One region of the Rhizobium sp. A22-96 genome, then DNA from elsewhere that is predicted to be linked to it. Evidence: predicted binding sites of a transcription regulator. Region 1 holds the regulator's gene; the other holds the start of a gene.
What was found. The regulator LexA, encoded in region 1, represses DNA repair genes until DNA is damaged. The targets are predictions, from matches to a motif close to TGTTCNNNNTGTGTTCNG.

Region 1 (3,409 bases):
CGGTTCGCCTTGTCATAGGAGGATTTATAGACAAGGCCGATGCCGAGCTTGTCGCAGAGTTCCTTCAGCACGCCGGCCACCATGAAGGCATGCTCGCGGCTCTCCATCTGGCAGGGGCCGGCGATCAGCGACAGCTTGGCAGTGTTGGAAAACAGAACCTTGGACGCTCCCTCGCCGACGATCACTTCCGAATTCGTGCTCATGCTATCTCCTCGAAGGCGAAAAGAGCGCCCGCTGCGGGCGCCAGCTTTGCCAATATACGATTGTTCTTACGCGTGTAGGTGACGCCGTTAGCAGCGAAATGCGACGATGTCACGGAAAGATCGCGTGTTTTGAAAAGGATTGCGCGGGCTCGAAGCCCCGGATCGTCCTTGCCGACCCGCAAATCGTAAAACGCCTCCATGCCTTCCGGCGTCAGGAGATCGATGTCGGCATTGGCAGCCCGGATTGTCAGCCCGAAGGAATGCTCGGATATCCTGGGGTCACCTATGATCTCCTCGAAAAACGAGCGGTACGCGGCGGGTTTGGTCGTCGATATCGCCACCCGCGCAATGCCGGTGACAGCATTTTCATGGCGCTCCAGCACGCTGCGATCGGCGGGCGACGGATTGATGCGCTGGCAGCAGAAGGCCAGGAAATCGGGCGCACGCAGATCGGCGGCAAAGGCAAGACGGAAACCCGCCTGGGTTTCCGTGCCATCCGGCATCTTCATCGGCCTCGAAAAATCCAGCATCCGTCCGGCGGAGATCATGCCGGCCTTGAAACGTTCGTCGTCAGCGACAGCGTCGTTCGTGCCGAAAACCACTCCGGAGAACCCGTCTTCACCCATTCGAAACCGATAGGCCTGATCACGAGCGACGAAGACATTGCCGTCCTCGATGCTCTTTTCACACTGCTCCAGAGATGTGACCCCGAGGGGCTCCAGATAGGTCTTGTCGGCAAAGAAGACGCATGCGTTCTCGGTGCCAAAGGGATGGCGCGCATCCGGAGCCACCGTAAAGCCAAGCCTGCCAAGGCGTTCACGCGCCGATGCGATATTGACCGTCGGCAACACAAGATGATCCAGCGGATGCGGCAACGAAGTCATGGCGTCTCCGATTTTCTGCTGCGGCAGGTTTGCGCCGATCCACGGTCCAATTCAAGGCCAAAGCAGCGCAGCGATGATGCTGGACAATGACTGTTTCTCGACAGCAGCCGAACCTTCTCGGTACAAGCTAGATTTCAGCCATGCTTCAGATAGGTGACTTAAACTCAAAACCACTCCGTCTGCGCATCCAGCGGCGTTTTCCCATATTTATCGTTATGTTAGCACCGATATAACCATTCGCCGCCGCGCCACGATCCATTCGATAATTTTAAATATCTAACTGACAGGGCAAAGCTTTACCGAAATTTAAGTACTTGCGGAACACATATGGAACATATAGTGTCCGTTCTGGATTTGTTTCACGACGTTTCTCTTGATTCTGGGGTTCCAAGACGATGTTGACGCGCAAGCAGCAGGAACTGCTTCTCTTCATTCACGAACGGATGAAGGAGTCCGGCGTTCCACCATCTTTCGATGAAATGAAGGACGCATTGGATCTTGCATCCAAGTCCGGCATTCACCGTTTGATCACGGCTTTGGAAGAGCGAGGCTTCATCCGTCGCCTGCCGAACCGGGCAAGAGCGCTCGAAGTCATCAAGCTGCCGGATGCCTACAATCCCAGCCTGCAGCCGCGCCGCGGCTTTTCACCGAGCGTCATCGAAGGCAGTCTTGGCAAGCCACAGCCGGTCGCGCCGCCTGCTCCCCCAAAGGTGGCCAATGACGACCAGAACAGTTCGGTGTCGGTGCCCGTCATGGGCCGCATCGCAGCCGGCGTTCCGATCTCGGCCATCCAGAACAATACCCATGAAATAACCGTTCCCGCCGATATGCTCGGTTCGGGCGAACATTATGCCTTGGAAGTGCGGGGCGATTCGATGATCGATGCCGGCATTTTTGACGGCGATACCGTCATCATCCGCAATTCGACGACTGCCAATCCCGGTGACATTGTTGTCGCCCTTGTGGATGACGAAGAAGCAACGTTGAAGCGGTTTCGCCGCAAGGGCGCTTCCATCGCTCTAGAAGCCGCCAATCCGGCATATGAAACACGCATATTCGGGCCGGATCGCGTCAAGGTCCAGGGCAAGCTTGTCGGCCTCATTCGCCGCTATCATTGACTGGTGACGCAGAACGGATTGGCACACCATAGGTTCCGGTGCGCCAATCATAGGTTCGGTGCCGCATCCATGGGCGTTGCGGATTGTCGAAAGCTGTGGAGATGATAGGCGTGTCCGAGTCGAAATTCATTTCGACCGAGCCGGTTCGCCTCAATGTAGCGCCGGTGAAAAGCATTGCTCCGGAGCGGCAGCGATCGAGACGCAGTTTTATCGGCGTAACGACGATATTTGCGGTATCGCAAGCAGGCGGTAGATAGGCTGCGTCCTCGATGGTGACGAGCATTGCGCCGTTTTCAAGCATTGCGACACACCATGCACCCTTCTGGCAGGCAAAGCTTCCCTGCATCGTCTGATCGAGCGCTTCCTCCATTGCCTTGCGCACTGCGTTTTGTTCCTCCGTGCTTAACCGCCGGCGGCGATCTGCTTTGCTGACATGAGGGAGCCGGCTGTCGGCCGGAAGAATGGTTGGCGGTTGGTGTTCTGCTGCCACCAGCGCCTTCTGCCATTGCTCGAAGATAAAAGCCTGCGGTCTTTCGCGGTTCGTTGCCAAGATGTAGTCCTGTCGCAACGCGACCAGAGCGCCATCTTCGGAAATCATCAGATCCGGCTTCGGCACGCCGGAACTGAATGTTGCTGCACCGATCGCTGAGAGCAACAGCAGCAGCCCGACATGGCGCAGGCGGGTCCGCAACATGGTCATGATCAGGAAGCCGGCTATGAAAGTCGGCATGAGCCAGCCCGCTTGACGGCCAAAGGTGATATCGCCTCCCCAGCCCGCCACGGTCTTGGCGATCAGGATGACCAGTTCCAGTCCCTCACCGGTGACTTTCCAGAATGGCGCATCAAGGCCAAGCGGCATCAGCAACATGGCCATCATACCGAACGGCATGACAATGAACGAGACGATCGGCATGGCGGCGAGATTTGCGGCAAGCCCGTATGTCGCCAGTCGGTGAAAATGCTCGATCGAGAAAATCGCCGTCGAAGCACCGCCGACGAAGGATGTCGACAACACGCCGCCGAAAAAACGAGAGACGAAGAGCAGCGGGCTGAGGAGCCTGGAGCGCGAAAATATGCTTTCGCGATGCTGCCGCCGCTTCCACAGCGTATAGCCCGACACCAGCGCCAGCGTCGCGGCATAGGACATCTGGAAACTCGGCCCCAGCACTTGCGATGGAGACAGAATGAGGATCACGATTGCCGA
Region 2 (3,409 bases), 860 kb from region 1:
GACCGTTTCCGATACACGAACGCTTGCGGACGATAAATCCGGCGACACGCTGGTCGCCCGCATCGCCGAGGCCGGCCACAGGCTGGCGGGCCGCGCCATTGTTTCCGATGACAAGGAACGCATCCGCGCGCAGGTGGAGGCCTGGACAAAGGACGCAGCCGTGGACGTGGTGATCACCACGGGCGGCACTGGCTTCACCGGTCGCGATGTGACGCCCGAAGCGCTGGAGCCCTTATTCGAAAAACGGATGGACGGCTTTTCCGAAGTCTTCCATCGCATTTCCTACGATAAGATCGGCACGGCGACGATCCAATCCCGGGCGACCGGCGGTGTAGCCAACGCCACCTTCATCTTCGTGCTGCCGGGCTCTCCCGGCGCCTGCAAAGATGCCTGGGATGGCATATTGAAGGCTCAACTCGACTACAGGCACATGCCCTGCAATTTCGTGGAGATCATGCCGCGCCTGGACGAGCACCTGAAGCGTGGCGGCGGTTCCCGCTAGGTCCTGCGTCTCCGTGGGACATTTGCAGCCCTATGCTTTCGGCCCCGGCAAGACAGGAATTGATTCCCATCTTTCGCCATTGAGAATGATGCAGCTCCGGCCGGAGGCGTCACTGACCATCATCGTCCAGCTGCCGCTTTCAGCAACATAGATCTCAACGATCGTGTTGGGGTCGAGCTTGCCGACAGCCGACAGCTTTTCAGAAAGATTGTCGCCCAGGAACGCGATCATGTCGACGCGCTTGGCGCAGGCGAGTGTCGCTTGGGAGGCAGCGACGCCGGGATAGAGAATCGCACTGGCAAGGACGGCCGTAGCCATCAGGCGGTAGAACATCGTGCGTTTCATAACGCACCTCCTTCTGCCGAAATCTCGGCGGAAAAGGAGAGTTCCGCTGACCAGTTCCGCCGCATACCGGCATCATCATGGTCGGCCGCCCAACGCGACACGCGAAAGGTGCCGCCACACAGAAATTATGGCAGCTATTTACCAGTTTACAAACGGAATCTAGGCGGAGTGACGCTCTATCGTGCCGCCCGCGCCACCCAGGATGGAATGAGCTCGCTCGAAAGCTTGCGGGCTTTCTGGCCTTTGGCGAATTCAGCCAGCCGCATGCCGGTCCTGGCGATGGCGATGGCTTGTGGCCTGGATACCAGCAATCCCAGCTCCAAAGGCGGTGTACCGCGCCCGACGCGTTGCAGGAATGGCCGGCGATAGCCGCGCGAAGCAGTAAAGCGCGCCGGCACCTTGTTCAGCGAGACATATTCGGCGATCTCATCGATCCAACCGGCCTGCGGCCGAGCACCGGGCTCCACAAAAAGCAGCCATTCGCCGCGTGCCGAGCGCAATATGTCCTTTATGTCCCATTGCGAATAGAACCGGCAGCCGGCAGCATCCGCCACGCGTGAGGTGCCGTCCCGCGAGCCGTGGTCCAGCACGACGACATCGCTGACGAGGCCCTCGATCGCGCCCGCCACCAATGCCGCCAATGTCTGCGCCAGCTCAGGTTCCTGATCCTGGCATTCGATGATTACCGTCAACATTGCCCATTTATAGAGCGGCGCACAATTTATTGCCAGCGCCTAACCCTGGCGTCTGAGCGTTTAAGAAAAGCGTGATACGCCGCTTCGAATCTCGCACCGTCATCACTGATGCCGCTCGCCTCCAGGGCTCGATGGAAAATGATTTCTTCTTTTTTGTTCTTGCATTGTTCTCATTTGTCGGATAGGAATTTAATCATCTTAGACGCGGCATGCGGCCCCATGAACCGCCCTGGAGCTACCGATGAACGAGCAGTCCCTTGCAGGGCAGGCCGCATTCGCGCCTGCCAACACGCCAGACATTGCCAATGCTTTGATCGCCGATGCCGGCCTCCGGATTGAGGTGGAGCGTCGACGCGGACGCGGCGCCGGATTGAACCCGAGCGGCCGGTTCGAGCCGATGCAGCGCGAGACCTTTGACGACGGTTGGCAGACCCTTGAAGAGCTCCCACCGTTCAAGACCGAAGTGCAGGTGGAAAAGCCGCGCACGGCCATCACCCGCAACGAATCGCCCGATATCCCCTTCGACCGCTCGATCAATCCCTATCGCGGCTGCGAGCATGGCTGCATCTACTGCTTCGCCCGGCCGTCGCATGCCTATATGGGCCTTTCTCCGGGGCTCGATTTCGAGGCGAAGCTCTTTGCCAAGCCGGATGCGCCGAAGCTTCTGGAGCGAGAGCTGGCAAAGCCCGGCTACAAGCCGCGCGTCATCGCCATCGGCACCAACACGGACCCCTATCAGCCGATCGAGAAGGAATGGCGGATCATGCGCCAGATCCTCGAAGTGCTGAACAGGGCGAACCATCCGGTTGCCATCGTCACCAAATCGGCGCTGGTCATGCGCGATATCGACATCCTCAAGGACATGGCCGCGAAGAACCTCGTGCGGGTCGGACTATCTGTGACGACTCTCGACCGCAAGCTGGCCCGCACCATGGAACCGCGCGCCGCGACGCCAGCGCGGCGGCTGGAGGCGATCCAGGCCTTGAGCGAAGCCGGCATCCGGACCTCGATCTTGGTGGCGCCGATAATTCCCGCCCTCAACGACCATGAGATCGAGCGTATCCTCGATGCCGGCAAGGCCGCTGGCGCGCAGGAGGCGAGCTATGTGATCCTGCGGCTGCCGCTGGAAGTCAGTCCGTTGTTTCGCGACTGGCTGCTGCAGCATTATCCGGATCGCTACCGCCATGTCATGTCGCTGATCCGCTCGATGCGCGGCGGCAAGGATTACGACGCCGAGTTCGGCAAACGCATGAAGGGCGCCGGCCCCTATGCCTGGCAGATCAGCCGACGCTTCGAAATGGCGACGCGACGACTTGAGCTTGTCAGGCGCAATATCGCCCTGCGCGATGATCTGTTCGTGCCGCCTGATGGCAGCGGCGTGCAGCTCTCGCTGCTTTGACGGTTCCTCGCGGGTTTTCCCTGAGCCCGCCGGAAGAAAGCCCCCCAGGTTCGCCGCCCTGATCCACCGGGGGCTTGCAGGAGATCGGGTGGTGTGCGAGCTTCGCCGCATGCCACGCAGCACATCACCCGATTCTCCCATGCTTTTCGACGAAGCGCCGATCGTTCCGAGCTTCGAGCTGGAATTGATTGCCCGCCGCGCCGGGCACTGGCCGGTCGCCGGGGCCGACGAGGCTGGCCGAGGCCCTCTCGCCGGACCTGTCGTTGCTGCAGCCGTCATTCTCGATCCCGAGCGCATCCCACAGGGGCTGAACGATTCCAAGCAGCTCACAGCCGCCAGGCGGGAAGCGCTGTTTGTCGAGATCCTCGCGACAGCAACGGTCTCGATCGCGTCCTCAAGTGCTGCACGCATCGATACCACCGACATCCGCAAGGCAAGCCTCGATGCAATGCGCCGCGCCATTTGCAG

Region 2: a site for LexA is predicted at 1,697-1,714, ahead of ACQZ6F_RS12920 (PA0069 family radical SAM protein). Genes of this name have one in related genera too.

Annotation. Positions count from the first base shown of each region.
Region 1 is NZ_JBNWDQ010000003.1:901,768-905,176, reverse strand. Features, by position in the region: gene kdsA (3-deoxy-8-phosphooctulonate synthase) at 1-203, opposite strand, end outside; gene ACQZ6F_RS17215 (VOC family protein) at 200-1,087, opposite strand; gene lexA (transcriptional repressor LexA) at 1,483-2,205, shown strand; gene ACQZ6F_RS17205 (ComEC/Rec2 family competence protein) at 2,186-3,409, opposite strand, start outside.
Region 2 is NZ_JBNWDQ010000003.1:39,786-43,194, reverse strand. Features, by position in the region: gene moaB (molybdenum cofactor biosynthesis protein B) at 1-502, shown strand, start outside; gene ACQZ6F_RS12930 (hypothetical protein) at 533-847, opposite strand; gene ACQZ6F_RS12925 (glycosyl transferase) at 1,024-1,542, opposite strand; gene ACQZ6F_RS12920 (PA0069 family radical SAM protein) at 1,784-2,941, shown strand; gene ACQZ6F_RS12915 (ribonuclease HII) at 3,051-3,409, shown strand, end outside.